DNA from 3 places in the Halomonas sp. 7T genome. Region 2 is predicted to be linked to each of the others. Evidence: predicted binding sites of a transcription regulator. Region 2 holds the regulator's gene; each other region holds the start of a gene.
What was found. Region 2 encodes LexA, which represses DNA repair genes until DNA is damaged. Its sites were predicted from a motif close to TACTGTNTANNTANACAGTA; they were not measured.
Positions count from the first base shown of each region.

Region 1 (5,450 bases), 480 kb from region 2:
GCAGCGCAACTGCCACGGTGCTTTTGCCGCTGTCATACCAAAACGAATCGTGCCTTGCCCCATGCGCTGATTAATAGCGTCAACGGTATTCATCAAGTGCGGATGCGCCTTGGTGGGAGTCTGCAACAGTGAAAGTTGATACTGCTGCGCATCCACTAAATCCAACAACATGACGCCGGCTTTCATGAACTGAAACCCCGGCCGATACATCTGCTCAAGCCCCTCGCGTACGGCCTCTAAAATAACGCGGGTATCGTCGCTTGGTGATGCTAGGGGAATCATCGCGCTGGGCGAAAGTTGAGGCTGGTCTTTGCGGTGGCGGTTGGTGTTTAGAAACAGCAACACAGCGCGGGTAAGGCTTTTTTGCTGGCGCAACTTTTCAGCACTACGCTGGGCATGGCGGCGCAGGGCTGCGTGCAGTTCCGCTTTGATGCCGGTGGCCTGTCCAAATGAGCGCGATGTCATAATACGCTGACGCGGCTCTTCTAGTGCGTTCATTTCCAAACAGGGGGTGCCGCGTAGCTCGATCGCTGTACGGGCCAGTACCACTGAAAATCGTTTGCGAAGTTGCTTTGGGTCGCACTCCCGTAACTGCCATGCCGTGCGAATGCCACTTACCGCGAGCCGTTCTGCTATACGTCTGCCGACACCCCATACCTCATTCACCGGCAGCTGTTTCAGCAGCGCCGTAGTGGTTGGGCTATTGGCCGTGAGTAGGCAAACCCCTTGGTAGTAAGGCTGCTTTTTGGCAACGTGATTAGCGAGCTTGGCGAGCGTATGGGTAGGTGCCAGTCCGACGCATACGGGAAGCCCTAAATAGCGGCGAATACGGCGGCGCATGGCTTCCCCAAGCGTTTGGCATTGTGCGTCGCTGAAGCCGTCTAGATAGATAAACATTTCATCAATAGAGTAAGGCGCGACCTCTGGGCAAGCATCTTGCAGTAGCTGGGTAAGACGTGCGGACATGTCGCCATACAGCTCGTAGTTAGATGACAACAGGTGAATCGCTCCTCGTCGGCGCAAGCCTTCCAGCTTGAAGGAGGGAGTACCCATGGGGATTTCCATCGCTTTCATTTCGGCCGAGCGGGCAATCACACAGCCGTCGTTGTTTGACATTACGCCAACGGGTTTGCCTTCAAGCGCAGGATTAAATACACGCTCGCAGGAAACATAAAAGTTATTGGCGTCAACCAGGCCAATCATGGCAGATACTCGTGGATGACGGCGCGCACCACGCCCCATAGCTGGCAATTTGTCTCTTCTAGCGGCAATGGCGGGTAGTGAGGGTGTGCCGAGCAAAGGTGTGGCGTGCCTTGATAGAGCGCATAACGCTTGATCAGCACTTCCTCTTCCAACATGGCGACCAGGATATGCCCTAAGCGGGGCGGTATGCTGCGATCTACCACTAGCAAGTCACCGTCGAATATCCCCCAGCCTTCCATGCTGTCACCCGTGGCGGTGAGGTAAAACGTATGGGTAGGATGCTTGATCAGCCGTTCGTTGAGATCGAGCGTGCGCGGTTCGTAATCCTGAGCGGGCGAAGGGAAGCCGCTAAACCCAGCGCGGCCGTATAACGTTGGAAATGGCAGCGGCTGAGAGGTTAACGGCTGGGCTGTCGCAACAGTAGTGGGTTGAGACGGCATCGTCAGCATCCTCATGAACAAATAGTGTATTTATATACAGTATTTATTCATGGGTGAAAAATTGCAAGCGATGTTCAAAGCTGGACGTCGGGGGGCGATTGGCTTAGCGAGTGCTCGTGGCCTAGCGAGCCAGCCACAGGCCAACCATCAATGCACTGATCACGGTAATCAAGAACACAAGATTGCGAGCACGGGTGTCACGACGTGGTTTCATAGTCATTTTCCTGTTGGTTATCATCATTAAGCGCATTACAAAGTAGCAGCAGAACGCGAGCGATCGCCGTATAAAAGCGGCAGATGCGCTGCGTTTAGCATGGTAACGTTTACGTCCTAGAGCGTCATCTGACGTATATAACATTGCTTGGTTATCCGGCTTTAAAGAGAACCTGCTTATGAATGAATCGACCGGCGTGGGTACGGCTGCACAACCGCTTTCCCTGGCGAATGGGCGGCTGGCGGCGCTTAGCTGGGGGCGTAGCACGGCGCCTACCTGGGTAGCACTGCATGGCTGGCTAGACAACGCGGCAAGCTTCAGCCGGCTGGCGCCGCTGTTGGTGAAAGCACTGGATATTCGCATTGTGGCGATTGATTTTCGCGGTCACGGGCATTCGGCTCATGCGCCTACAGGAAACGACTATGCACTCTGGGACTATACCCATGACGTGCTGGATGCCCTGGAATCGTTAGCGATCGAAAAGACAACGTTGCTTGCCCACTCGATGGGGGCAGCCGTGGCGTGCTTGGTGGCATCGGCACTGCCCGAGCGGGTGGATAAGCTCATTTTATTAGACGGTTTAGGCGCGCTCAACACACCTGCTGAAGAGACGGCCAGCCAACTACGCAAAGGGTTAGTGGCCTATAGGCGGCCGCTTTCCCGTCCTCCTCGTTATCCTGATGTTGAGAGTGCGGTCGCCGCGCGGGTAGCCGGTGGTGTCACGCCGCTGGATAGCATCACCGCCACGCCACTTGTGAAACGTAACACCCAGGCGACGGCTGATGGGCATGTGCAAATGCGTACCGATAGCCGTTTATTAAAACCTTCTTTGGTGCGCTTTACGCCCCAGCAGGTGTTGGCATTACTGGCAGACATTCAAGCACCGGTGCTATTGATAGAAGGGGAGCAGGGCATTTTAGGCGAGCGGAGCTGGGCGGAAAAAGCGCGCCAAGCGGTGCCAAACTTAACGCGCCATGTGCTGGCAGGGGGCCATCACCTGCATCTTGAACCTCAGGCGGTTCACCACGTGGCCAGCACCATTAGTCAGCAAGCGTAGCGGGTACCTGATGGCTCGCGTTAGGAAAATGATGATGAAGAAAGTAGCGCATGTTATTGAAGCACCTGTGGCAAGCAGCTCCTTGAAGGGTGGTAATAAGGTGGCACTGGTATTGGGTAGCGGAGGGGCTAGGGGGTACGCGCATATTGGCGTGATTGAAGCGTTGGAAGCGCGAGGCTTCGAGATTATTTCGATTGCCGGCTGTTCCATGGGGGCGTTAATTGGCGGTATTTATGCCGCTGGCAAGCTGCCTGAATACCGGGAGTGGGTGTGCAACCTGGATTATTTAGACGTGCTCAAGCTGGTCGATGTGACCTGGAGCCCCATGGGGGCTATGCGTGCCAATAAAGTGATGAGCAAGCTAGAAGAGCTGGTCGGCGATAGGCTGATCGAAGATTTGCCTATCCCTGTGACAACCGTAGCGACGGATCTGGTTCGTCAGCGTGAAGTGTGGTTTCAAAATGGCCCTTTACTCCAGGCAATCCGTGCCTCTATCGCCGTGCCGGGTGTTATTACACCGGTGCATCTTGGCGAGCAGGTGTTAGTTGACGGAGGGTTGCTCAACCCGCTACCGATGATGCCAATTCTCGCGGCCCATGAGGCGGATTTCGTGGTGGCGGTAAACGTCACCGCCCACAGCCCGCAGCCGGTCACGCTGGAGGAGCTACTGCCTCAACAAGAGAGTGGTGACAGCCGCACCGCGTTAGAGCGGAGTCGCGATGCGAACATTGGCGGCTGGATGGACGATGTGCGCGCTACCACGCGCCGCCTATGGGATGGCCTGGGGGGCAGTAATGGTGATGGGAGCGACGATGATGAAACGGTGGACCTTCGCGGTAAGCGCGAGTGGGGCAAGCTCGATATGATTCTTGAATCGTTTGATATCACCCAGGCTGCGTTAGCGAAGTATAAGGTAGCAGGCTACCCGCCCGATGTTTTGATCGAAATACCCAAAACCGTGTGCAGTACGTATGAGTTCCACCGTGCGAATGAGTTGATCCGCTTAGGTCGTCATTTGGCTGATCAGGCGTTGGAGCGCCGCATGCCCGGCATTGCCTCGGATGCGGCGGAATAGCCACGGCTAGTGGCCGCGCTTACGCAGCAGGATATATACCGCCCCAGTGCCGCCATCGAGTTCGGTGGCGGAACAGAACGCCAGCACGCCAGGCCACTCTCTTAACCACGCATTGGTATGGCTTTTAAGCACCGGAAAATCTGAGGTGGTGCCCCAAGCCTTACCATGCACGACTAGCACGCAACGCATGCCTTGTGCCGCGGCGTCGCGCAAAAAACTTTCCAGCTCAATCCTTGCTTCTTCCAAGGTATAGCCGTGTAGATCTAAACCCGCTTGCCACGCCGTTTGGCCACGCTTAAGTTGGCTAAACGTTCGCCAGGGCAGGTCGGGCACACTGAACTCCAAGTACTCTGACGGGCGCACGGCTTCTACTCGGCCGTCGGATGTGCGCCCGCTGGTTTGCAGCGTGTTGCTCTCGACCGCCGCGCGGCGGCGCGCTTCGCTGGCGGCCGTTTGACGCTTGGGTTTGCCGGGGTCCGCTTGATTAGTGGCAATACGGCGAACGCCTGCTGCTTGCAGTGCTTGGCGAAAAACACTGATATCGTCGTCGTTGGGCAGGTGTCGCGTCATAGTCGGCTCAAATAAAAAAGAAGTGTTAGCAGATAAGCATAATGGAGAAGCACACAGTATAGCGAGACTGTCGTTACTGTGAACGACTACCGTTAACCGTTGCTGTGAAGCGCTTGTGAGTGCAACCATGCGCTGTGAACCAGGCGGCGTCAAAGGTACAATCGCATAATAACTTTTATACGCCAGGAGCCGCTGTGACCACGCCTCTTAATGATGAGACCTCCCACTCAATGCTTTCGTTGCCAGAGTCGGCCTTGGTGAGCGAGCTTTTTACACTGCGCGATTACTTACGCTGGGTCTCCAGTGAGTTCTATTTAGCAGGGCTGCACTATGGGCATGGCACCGAATCGCCGTGGGATGAAGCCGTTGCGCTCTGTTTAGGCGCGCTGCACCTTCCTTGGAATGTTGACCCAGCCGTGTTGGATGCACGCCTACTGCCAATGGAGCGCGAACGCATTATTCGCCTAGCACGCGAGCGCGTCACCACGCGCCGCCCGCTGCCTTACCTGCTGGGTGAAGCCTTCTTTGCAGGCTATCCCTTCAACGTGGATGAGCGGGTGCTGATTCCCCGCTCACCGATTGCCGAGCTAATTGAAGACGGCTTTGCGGCGTGGTTCCCAGAAGAGCCCCCCGCCCGCGTGCTGGATTTATGCACCGGCTCTGGCTGCATAGGCATTGCCACGGCGCTGGTGCTGCCGACCTGTGAAGTAGCCCTGGCGGATATCAGCCAGGATGCCTTGGCCGTAGCGCGGCAGAACATCACGCGCCACGATGTAGGTGACCGCGTGCGCGCCGTAGAATCGGATGTGTTCAACGGTTTGGAAGGCCAACGCTTTGACCTGATTGTTTCCAATCCGCCCTACGTGGATGAGCGTGACTTAGCCACCATGC
Region 1 covers NZ_CP087112.1:2,022,069-2,027,518, reverse strand. The annotation lists gene LOS15_RS09435 (Y-family DNA polymerase) at 1-1,203, opposite strand, end outside; gene LOS15_RS09430 (LexA family protein) at 1,200-1,643, opposite strand; gene LOS15_RS09425 (alpha/beta fold hydrolase) at 2,036-2,914, shown strand; gene LOS15_RS09420 (patatin-like phospholipase family protein) at 2,949-3,989, shown strand; gene LOS15_RS09415 (Smr/MutS family protein) at 3,996-4,559, opposite strand; gene prmB (50S ribosomal protein L3 N(5)-glutamine methyltransferase) at 4,790-5,450, shown strand, end outside.
Region 1: a site for LexA is predicted at 1,666-1,685, ahead of LOS15_RS09430 (LexA family protein). Genes of this name have one in related genera too.

Region 2 (5,450 bases):
TAATCACGCTTACATGCCCTTGGGAGCGAAAATCCCAGGGGCGTTACGCCAGTAACCTTTGTAATCCATGCCAAAACCAAAGACATAACGATCCGCCACTTCAAGGCTACAGTAGTCGGCTTTCAAGCCCGGCACGGCCTTTCTATCGTGCTGCTTATCGACAAGCACAGCCGTCGTTACGCTGGCCGCCTGGGCTTCTTCGCAGTAAGCAAGAATGGCTGCCAATGTCGCGCCTTCATCGAGAATGTCATCCACAATCACCACATGTCGGCCCGCCATGGGAATTTCCGGCGATACCCGCCAGAATAGCTCGCCACCACGCAGTTCGTTGCGATAACGCGTGGCATGCAGGTAATCCACTTCTAGCGGAAAACCTAGCCGGGTTAAAAGATGCCCGGTGGTGATTAACCCGCCATTCATAACACAGTAAAAAACCGGCAACTTATCGCCCAAATCTTTGGTAATCGCCTCAGCCATACGATCTAAGGCACGCTCTACTTTTTCCTGAGAGATCAAGCAGTCAGCGTTATCCATCAACTCACGCATTGAATCCAGCGACTCAAGCGTTTCTTTATCCAATTTGGACATTCAATTACTCCAAAGCACGTAAACAGTATCGGGTTATTTACTTTAAACAGAGATGATTAATTAGCGAGTGCTTCTAATTGGGCATGCGTACGCCGCCAACGGCCTAATGCCGATAGCGCATCGAGATCGGGTCTAGCACGTCCATAGCGCAGTTTAGCGGGGCGCTTACTTTGCAAGCCCCGACAAGCATCGACCACCTCAAGTGCGGCAGCTCGATCATTACACACCAACAGCATGTCGCAACCAGCCGTTAACGCTGCGTTTGCACGCGCTTTTGGATCCCCAGCTTCATGAGCGCCTGTCATGCTCAAATCATCGGAAAAAATACACCCTTTAAACCCTAACGACTCCCTGAGCATACCCAGCCAATTAGGTGAAAAACCCGCAGGCCGGGTATCAAACGCGCTATAGATCACATGGGCAGGCATTACCCCACCCAGTTGACTTGCAAGACGGGTAAAGGGAAGAAGATCGTGCTGTTTTATTTGCTCGAAGGGGCGGTTATCAACGGGGAGTGCCACATGAGAATCAGCTGCAACGCCGCCGTGACCCGGGAAGTGTTTTCCCACGGCCGCCATACCCGCGTCATGTAAACCTTGAATAAACCCTTGGCCCAATAATGCAACATGGGCGGGATCACTGCTGAAACTGCGGTCACCAATCACGCTAGAAATTCCGCTCTCTACGTCCAGCACTGGGGCGAAACTAATATCCAGCCCACAAGCAGCCATCTCCATACCCAATAGCCAGCCTGCATCTTTGGCTAACGCCATACCCGCTTCTTGGTTGCCGGTAAATAGGTCGCCAATGCGCGCCATGGGTGGCAGCCTGGTGACGCCTTGCTTGAGACGCTGAACACGCCCGCCTTCTTGGTCGATAGCGAGCAGCAGATCCGCGCGTACCCGACGGATATCGCTGCATAATTGGCGCGTTTGATAGGCATTCTCTACGTTACGCGCAAACAGGATGACCCCGCCCACCGCAGGATCCCGCAACAGCTGTTTGTCAGCTTTAGTCAATTGCGGCCCTTCAAGGTCAAGCATGACCGGGCCTAGGGATTGAGTCATTGTGATGGATCCAACAAGGAGGGGTAGCAATTTTAGACGATCAATGAGGCGTGTCAAAATTATCAGAGACAGAAACGTAAGCATCGCCTCCATGCAGCCAAACCGACGTACCGGGTCGTGCAAACTGAAAAACCACTAATAAATCGTCATTGCGTAATCGAATACAGCCATGAGAGGCAGGCTCTCCCATCGGTTGATCGGGTGGCGTACCGTGCAAATAAATATAGCGCCGCTGGGAATCCACCTCGCCGCCACGGTTTTTGCCCACTTCTAAGCCGCACAGCCATAAAATCCGCGTCAATATCCAGTCACGGGAGTGATGGGTTTCCGCTAGTTCAGCGGTGTACACCTCACGCGTCCATCGACGGCCGCGAAACACCGCATTTTCTGGCAGGCCATCGCCAATCGCTGCCCGCACATAGTGCCAGCCCTGGGGCGTTTGGCCACTGCCCTCTTGCTGGCCGACACCCGCTTCCCCCGTTGAAATAGCGCATTCATGACGCAGTACTCGCCCCTGCCAACAGCGCAGTTGCTGTCTCTGCGTGTCAATCTCTAGCCAGTGATCGTCTAAAGGCGGTAGCTCAGCTAACGTGGGCGTTCTCATACGGACCTTCTTCTGGTGCAGGGGGTAGCGGTGCATGCATGGCGGCCACCACCACCGGGCGTAAACGTCTTACCAAGTCTCTAACGGTGACCTGCTCGTTGTAGTCTTTAGCAGCGATGTCGCGCAGTGCATCAAGACCCGACAGGGTGAAAATGACGGTACCTAACATGAAGTGTAGCCGCCAAAAGCGCTCCGCATCAGGCAAATCAGGGGTGGCTTGGCGTACCAGCTCAGTGAAGCGTGTAAATACATCGCCATACTCCTGCTGGATATAGCGCCGTAGATGTCCCTGCGCCTGGCTGTATGCGAGCCCCAACAACCGCATGAATACCTTCAAGCTATTCCGCTCTGCAGGCACTGCCAGCACCGTTGATGCCATGGTTTCAAGTAGCACCTCCAACGGTATAGGCGCGCCTTGATGGCGTGCCTCTAGATCATCTAGCGCGGTATGAAACCGTTGTGAAAAAGGCTCCAAGTACCGCGCAAAAACGGCTTGGATAAGCGCTTTTTTCGAACCAAAGTGATAGTTGACCGCCGCTAGGTTAACCCGCGCCTTGCTTGTGATATTGCGCAGCGAGGTTTCGGCAAAACCGCGCTCTGCAAATAGCACCTCTGCGGTATCTAAAATACGCGTTACCGTATCAGACTGCGCCATCGCGCCCTCCAAAAAACAAGTGTTTAAAACATCGCAAAATACTATGTCATTAACTCCCTCGTCTCAATCCTTTATATCCACTCAATCATTCACTACCTGTCACTATTTTTCTCAAAAATTCAAACGCTCGTGCTGTTTTTCACTTACATCAGCAAGCTCTACCGCTAGATAAAGCTCAACCATGTACTGGACAGAGGAACATACTGTATACTTAAACACATACTGATTAGCCGACATGTCGCTACTGTCTTTTCATTTTTTGGAGTTTGTTATGTCGCGTCCACTCACAGCACGTCAGCAGCACGTATTTGATTTCATCGTTAAAACGATGGGTGAATTTGGCTACCCGCCTACGCGCGCAGAAATTGCTAAGGCGCTGGGGTTCCGCTCTCCCAACGCGGCGGAAGAGCACCTGCGCGCGTTAGAACGCAAAGGCGCCATTCGGATTATCCGCAATACATCACGGGGTATCCGCTTGCCTAACCAGGACGCTTCAGAGGTGGCGGAAACTGCCTCACCAACGCCTTCAGCGACCAGTGTGGATACCCAGCTCATCGGGCTACCGGTCATTGGGGAGGTTGCCGCAGGTAGCCCTATTTTGGCAGCCGAGCATATTGACCGTTACTGCCCACTGCCTGCGGAATATTTCACGCCAAAAGCAGATTACCTGCTGCGAGTGCGTGGATTATCGATGAAAGACGTAGGCATCCTAGAGGGCGATTTGTTGGCAGTACACCGCACTGATCGCGTTCGCGATGGGCAAATAGTCGTTGCCAGGCTTGAAGATGAAGTCACCGTTAAACGCTTTAAGCGCCAAGGCCACCAAGTGACCCTGGTGGCTGAAAACGCCGACTTTGCCCCCATTGAAATCGATCTACGCACTCAGCAGCTAGACATAGAAGGGGTCGGCGTTGGGGTTATACGGGGCGGAAACGGGCAGGCATTAGGTTAGCCCTCAGGCTATAGCTATATAGCTGCTCCAGCAGGCTTATTGAGAATCGATATAGCGGTGGTCATTGAACGTGGCCACCCAGCTAGGATGATAGACCAGTAAAATGCTTAACAGCATGCCGGTTAGAAACGCTTCAGAGGGCATCAAAAGCGGCAGGAACCGAGCATACTCCTGAGCAAGATAAACTGCCTCAGGATCCGTCCCAGCCGCTACAATCAACAGCACGGTAACGAGCCCAGCCCCCAGCGTGGCTAACGCAGCACCGAAAAAACCGCATGCAAACATAAATACCATCAAGTTATCAGGCAACCGCCGGTCAACTAGGCGCCACACCAAGCCAATGATAAACGCGGGCACGATACCCGTTATCATGACATTAGCCCCCCAAAGCACCCAATCATTACGCCCTATCACCACCATCGCAATGTTGATCACTGCGTTACTTAGAAGCGCCAGCGGAATTCTAAATACCAGGGTCATTAACACGGTAAAAACAAGGTGAAGCGTCAGCCAATCGACTGCTTGGGCACGCAACTGCCACATCAACATGACGGCCAGCGTAGCACCCAACCAGCGATGCTGAAGTGCGATATCACTGCTCAATACTTGCCAGGGGCGCTGCCATACCACCCAGGCCAACACGCCCAGTGATATTAACCAGGTAAGCACCAGCGCCCAGGGTGCGAGAACACTTTGCGCAAATGACATGGAGGCCCCTAACAGTGGTTAACTAAATACAATCGTTTTATTACCGTGGATCAGCACGCGATCCTCAAGATGCCAACGTAACCCTCTTGCCAGTACCGCTTTCTCAACATCTCGGCCAAAACGCACTAGATCGGTAGGTGTATGGCAGTGGCTTACGCGATGAATATCCTGTTCGATGATAGGCCCTGCATCCAGTTCTTCGGTGACATAATGGCAGGTGGCCCCAATGAGTTTGACGCCGCGTTCGAAAGCTTGGTGATACGGTTTTGCGCCAGCAAACGAGGGCAGAAAACTGTGATGAATATTAATCACTCGCCCAGCATACCGCTCGCACAGCGCAGGAGGCAGGATTTGCATATAGCGAGCTAAAACGACGCAATCAGCGCGTACGCTATCAATTTGGGCCTGCACTTTCTCGAACGATGCCTGCTTGTTAGCCGCATCGACGGGCACATGGTGATAAGGAATACCGTACCACTCCGTCAGCGAACGCATATCTTCATGGTTAGAAATTACACCCACAATATCGCAATCAAGCTCACCGGCCTGCCAACGGTAAAGTAGATCCACCAAGCAGTGCGACTCCCGCGACACCATTAACACGACGCGACGACGCTTTTGGGTATCCATTAATGACCACTGCATATTGAACGCGTCTGCTACAGGTTCAAAAGAGGTGCGCAGCGCCTCGGCAGACATACCCAGCGAATCCGCTAAAATTTCATAACGCATAAAAAACCGGCCTGTTTCAAGGTCGGAGTGCTGGCTTGCTTCAGTAATTGACCCCCCCTGCTCGGCAATAAAGCTGGAAACACGCGCTACAATGCCCACTTGGTCGGGGCAGGAAACAACAAGACGATAATAGTGCGACATAGA
Region 2 covers NZ_CP087112.1:1,542,791-1,548,240, forward strand. The annotation lists gene LOS15_RS07080 (hypoxanthine-guanine phosphoribosyltransferase) at 10-588, opposite strand; gene nagZ (beta-N-acetylhexosaminidase) at 645-1,655, opposite strand; gene LOS15_RS07090 (L,D-transpeptidase) at 1,696-2,259, opposite strand; gene LOS15_RS07095 (TetR/AcrR family transcriptional regulator) at 2,237-2,914, opposite strand; gene lexA (transcriptional repressor LexA) at 3,186-3,866, shown strand; gene LOS15_RS07105 (energy-coupling factor ABC transporter permease) at 3,903-4,574, opposite strand; gene purU (formyltetrahydrofolate deformylase) at 4,593-5,447, opposite strand.

Region 3 (5,450 bases), 1.2 Mb from region 2:
CAACGCCATAGCCAATAACGCGCCCAGAATTGCCAAGTGTGCCGCCACGCCATCGCCCATAATCGCGGCCTGTACCGCACCGGCTCCAAAAATAAGTATTGGAATATACAGCGGCAGTACCAGCAACGAGAGCAGTACCCCTCCCCGTGCCAAGCCTACGGTTAGCGCGGCGCCAATCGCACCAATTAAGCTTAAGCTAGCCGTACCCAGTGCCAATGAAAGTGCTAGTACCAGATAGCTGCCAGCGGGAAGTGCCAGCATAATGCCGAGCACTGGCGCCATTAGTGCCAGAGGCAACCCGGTCAGCAGCCAATGCACCGCCACTTTTGCTAAGCCTAATGCTGCCAGAGGCTGCGGTGCTAACAGCATTTGCTCCAGGCTGCCATCTTCGTAATCGCTGCGAAACAGGCTATCTAAAGAAAGCAGCGCTGCCAATAATGCCGCCACCCACAGTAACCCTGGAGCAATAACCGCTAATAGCTGAGGGTCAGGCGAAATACCGATAGGAAAAAGGGTGATCACTAGGGCAAAAAACACCAGCGGATTAAGCACTTCCCCTCGCCTACGCAGCATCAGCGTTAAATCACGCTTAAGCGTGGCGCTTAGTGCCACTAGAAGCCCTCCTTGGGGCTCGTACATAAGCATTACTGGAGCACTGGCGGTGGCATTTGTACTGGGCAACACTATCTCCTTTTACCCCAACTGTACTCTTCTAAGCACGGGTGAAGCGGTTAGCTCATGGTGGGTGGTAACCAGTACACATCCCCCCGCCTTTGCATGCGTAACAAGCTGCGCCTCAAGTGCTGCCACCCCATCACGATCAATGGCGGTAAATGGCTCATCCAGCACCCAGAGGGCACGCGGGGTAAGCGTTAACCTTGCCAGCGCCACCCGGCGCTGCTGGCCCGCAGAAAGCTGACCTGCTGGTACGTCTTCAAAACCTCTTAACCCCACATTAGCCAGGGCCTCTTCACGCTGCTCTTCAGACCCCGACTCACCACTAAGCGCCTGATACCAGGCTAGGTTTTCTAAGGGGGTTAGTCCTGATTTAACCCCAGGGGCGTGTCCTAAATAGAGCAAATTGGCGAGAAAATGTTCACGACCTTCACGCATTAATGCGCCATTCCAGTAAAGCTCGCCATGATAGTCACTCAGCTGACCCGAGAGAATTTTCAACAGCGTTGTTTTGCCGCTGCCATTGGGCCCTTCAATGCGCACGATCTCACCACTGTGAATATCAAGATCGAGCCCTTCAAATAGCCAACGGTCATCGCGTTCACAGGCCAGCTGGCGGGCTTGCAGGCACAGGCTCAAAGCTTTCTCCAGCCACATAGAATTCGGGTCGAACTCTACACGGAAAGCCACTTTCTCGCCAGTCGCACTCTGCGGCCTTGGGTCGCAGCATGACATATCGCAATAAAGGCACAAAAAATGTGTGCGAGGAATAACGAAAAACCCACCACTGGAACTGTATGCAAAAACAGGCTTATACTGTGAATACTGTATGAAAAAACACTTTATAAAAAAACAGCACTCATTTTAACCAAACGCCTAAGGAACGGGCGCTGCATTGGAGAAATCATGATGACAACGTCGATGCTCGCAACACGCCCTACACCTAGCACCCCCTTTCAGCCAACACCACGATCCTCTACGGTCGTGCGAGAAGCTAACACTTCACACATTACACGGCGCAACACCTACGCACTCAAAGTGCGCGGTGACCGCATGCACGACAGCAACTTATTCGATGGCGATGTTATTATCATTCGCCGTTATCAGTATGACTCCCAGCATGAAATGGCGGTTGCGACTATTAATCAGCGTGAAGTTGCGTTAAAGCAGCTCTCGATTAGTCGTTTGGGCGTCCATTTATTGCCTGAAGACGCAGCAACCCCTGCGGTATTCCTGCATAATTGTGATATTCAAGTTTTAGGTATGGTGATGGGTATTGAGCATCATGACTCACCACCACGGCATCATTAAGGCTCACCCCGGCCTCACGACTCCCAGGAGTAATGAGTGCGTTATCGCATCCCTGATTTACCCCCCACACAGTGGCACACTGCCGTTATCGAGGTAGAAAAAAGCCAGTTTCTCACCTGGGTGTGCCATGCACCGAACAAAGAAGCCTTTGATGCGCTGCTTCAAGCAGCCAAAACGGCCCACCCCAACGCTAGCCATCACTGCAGCGCTTTTATTGCCGGCCCACCTGGAGAGCAAACGCATATTGGTTTTTCAGATGATGGCGAACCCGGAGGAACAGCAGGAAGACCTATGTATCAAGCTTTGTTGGGCAGCGGGTTAGGTGAAATCGGCTGTGTTGTAACTCGTTACTTTGGTGGCACTAAATTAGGCACCGGGGGACTCGCCCGTGCCTATGCCCAAGCGGTCAATGCCGGGCTAGAGACACTACCGACGCGAGAGATAATTGAGCGGGAAAATTACCTGCTGCGCGTAAGTTTTGCCCATGAGGCAATAGTGCGCGCCTGGTGCGACGAGCAGCAGATTCCCATTCAGCACGTCGACTACGACAGCAAAGGTGTCGGTATGACCGTTGGCTGGCCTCAAGACGTCCCTCTTAGCCTTGAAGCGTTAGAAAACCGCCTAAAAATGCCTCTCACTATCCACAAAGTGCTGTAGCTGTTTGCTAAAAAGCAGCACCAAAAAAACGCAGCTTGCTTAGCAAGCTGCGTTATCGGGCATGACATGTTGCTAATGCCGGGTAGTCCCTAACACTAGCCTAAATACTTAATCATTACCCCAGCCGCCACGGCAGAGCCAATAACGCCTGCTACGTTGGGCCCCATGGCATGCATTAGCAGGAAGTTATGCGGGTTAGACTCCAAGCCCACTTTATTGGCTACACGAGCCGCCATTGGCACTGCCGAAACCCCAGCGGCACCAATCAACGGGTTAATCGGCATTTTGCTCACTACGTTCATCAGCTTCGCCATCAACACGCCTGCGGCGGTACCAATCCCAAATGCAACAATACCCAAGCCTAAGATTCCTAGCGTTTCGAACGTTAGAAAGCTTTCTGCCATCAGCTTAGAGCCTACCGATAGCCCTAAGATAATCGTCACGATATTGATCAACGCATTTTGCGCGGTATCTGATAAACGCTCAACTACACCGCACTCACGCATCAAATTACCAAAGCAGAACATGCCTAACAGCGGCGCTGCATCGGGCAAAAAGAGCGCAACCAATATTAGCAGCATCAGCGGGAAAACAATTTTCTCCAGCTTGGATACTGGACGCAGCTGCGTCATGGTGATTTTACGCTCTTTCTGGGTGGTCAACAGGCGCATGATGGGCGGCTGAATCAGCGGCACAAGCGCCATGTAGGCATACGCTGCCACCGCAATCGCACCCAGCAGCTCAGGAGCAAGGACACTCGACACGTAAATAGAGGTCGGGCCGTCAGCACCACCGATAATACCAATGGCTGCCGCTTGGTTGAGGGAGAAGTCCATAACCCCCAGCGAAGAGAGCGCAACGGCACCAAACAGCGTGGCAAAAATACCAAACTGAGCAGCTGCCCCTAAAAAGAGCGTACGCGGGTTAGCCAGCAACGGGCCAAAGTCGGTCATTGCCCCCACACCCATAAAGATGAGCAGCGGGGCAATACCTGAGGCAATCGCTACATTATAGAAGCTATAAAGCATGCCATCGCCGTAGCCAACGTTCATGGCAACGTCTTTCGCCGCACGCAACTGATCCGGTGCCGCAGTATCGTAAGCGATCGTCTTCAGCGTCTCACGCCACGCTTCTACACCGCTTAATGGATCAAGGGTAGCGCCCAGCGCAGTGGCCATTTGTTGCAGTACAGCGGGTTTTGCGACCTCGATCGCCTGATCTAACGCAGAAATTGCCAAGCCTGCCTCAGGGATGTTGGCAAGAATACCGCCAAACCCAATCGGCACTAGCAGCAATGGCTCAAACTTCTTGTAGATGGCGAGGTAGAGCAACCCGAGCCCTACCAAAATCATGACCGCCTGACCAAGCTCGAGGTTATAAAGCCCCGAGCCCTCCCATAAGGTGATTAACTTATCCATTGCCGAATGCCCTTAAAGCTCGATCAGCGAATCGCCGACGGTGACACTGTCACCCTCGCTGACGTTAACTTTCGATACGGTACCGGCACTGCTGGCGCGAACTTCGGTTTCCATTTTCATGGCTTCCAAAATAATCACCACATCGCCTTCCGCTACTTGGTCGCCAGGACGCACATTGACTTTGAAGATATTGCCCGCTAGCGGTGCATCAATGCTTTCGCCGCTGCTTTCAACTTCATTGCTGGCCGCCGGCTCTTTTGAGGCACTCGTCGTCTGCTCTTTCACCTCACTGATGTCGCCCCCTTCGGAGACCTCCACCACAAACGCTTTGCCGTTAAGCTTCACGGTATAGGTTTCTGGACCGCTCGCGGCCACCGGGACGTTGGCACTCTTTTCGACCTTGGCAGGCGCTTTTGACGCACTCGCCTCAGGCGCCTGGGGCGCTGGCTCAAAGGCATCTGGGTTATCGCGGTTTTTCAGGAACTTCAAGCCAATCTGTGGGAATAACGCGTACGTCAGCACATCATCTATTTCCCGCTCGCCGTCGGCTAAACGAATGTTATCTGCACTAGCGTTTTCTTTGAGCTCAGCCGCCAACTTATCCATCTCAGGCGACAGATTATCCGCTGGGCGACAAGTAATCGGCTCGCCGCCTTCAAGCACACGCTTTTGCAGCTCTGCATTAAACGGCGCAGGCGCGGAGCCGTACTCTCCTTTTAATAGCGCCTGAACTTCTTTGGAGATTGACTTGTAGCGTTCCCCCATCATGACGTTCATAACGGCTTGGGTGCCCACAATCTGCGATGTCGGCGTTACCAACGGAATAAAGCCGAGATCTTCGCGCACACGAGGGATTTCATTCAGCACATCATCCAACTTGTCACCAGCGCCCTGCTCTTTTAACTGGCCCTCCATGTTGGTGAGCATGCCGCCCGGCACCTGAGCGATGAGAATGCGCGAGTCGATACCTTTGAGGGACCCCTCAAAAGCGGCGTACTTTTTACGCACTTCGCGGAAATAGCTAGCGATATCTTCTAAAAGCTCCAAATCCAGCCCAGTATCTCGGCCGGTATCTTTAAGCATCGCAACCACAGACTCAGTGGGGCTATGGCCATAAGTCATCGACATAGAAGAGATAGCAGTATCGACATTGTCCACGCCCGCTTCCACCGCTTTAAGGATGGTAGAGGTAGAGAGCCCCGTAGTGGCATGGCAGTGCAAGTGCACCGGAATCGACAGCTCTTTTTTCAGCCGTGTCACTAACTCGTATGCGATATAGGGCGTTAGCAGCCCCGCCATATCCTTGATAGCCAGCGAATCAGCACCCATTGCGGCAATGGTTTTGGCTAGATCTACCCAGCTATCCAGGGTATGTACCGGGCTTACCGT
Region 3 covers NZ_CP087112.1:321,984-327,433, reverse strand. The annotation lists gene ccmB (heme exporter protein CcmB) at 1-645, opposite strand, end outside; gene ccmA (cytochrome c biogenesis heme-transporting ATPase CcmA) at 694-1,314, opposite strand; gene LOS15_RS01565 (LexA family protein) at 1,582-1,986, shown strand; gene LOS15_RS01560 (IMPACT family protein) at 2,023-2,643, shown strand; gene LOS15_RS01555 (sodium ion-translocating decarboxylase subunit beta) at 2,739-4,061, opposite strand; gene oadA (sodium-extruding oxaloacetate decarboxylase subunit alpha) at 4,074-5,450, opposite strand, start outside.
Region 3: a site for LexA is predicted at 1,499-1,518, ahead of LOS15_RS01565 (LexA family protein). Genes of this name have one in related genera too.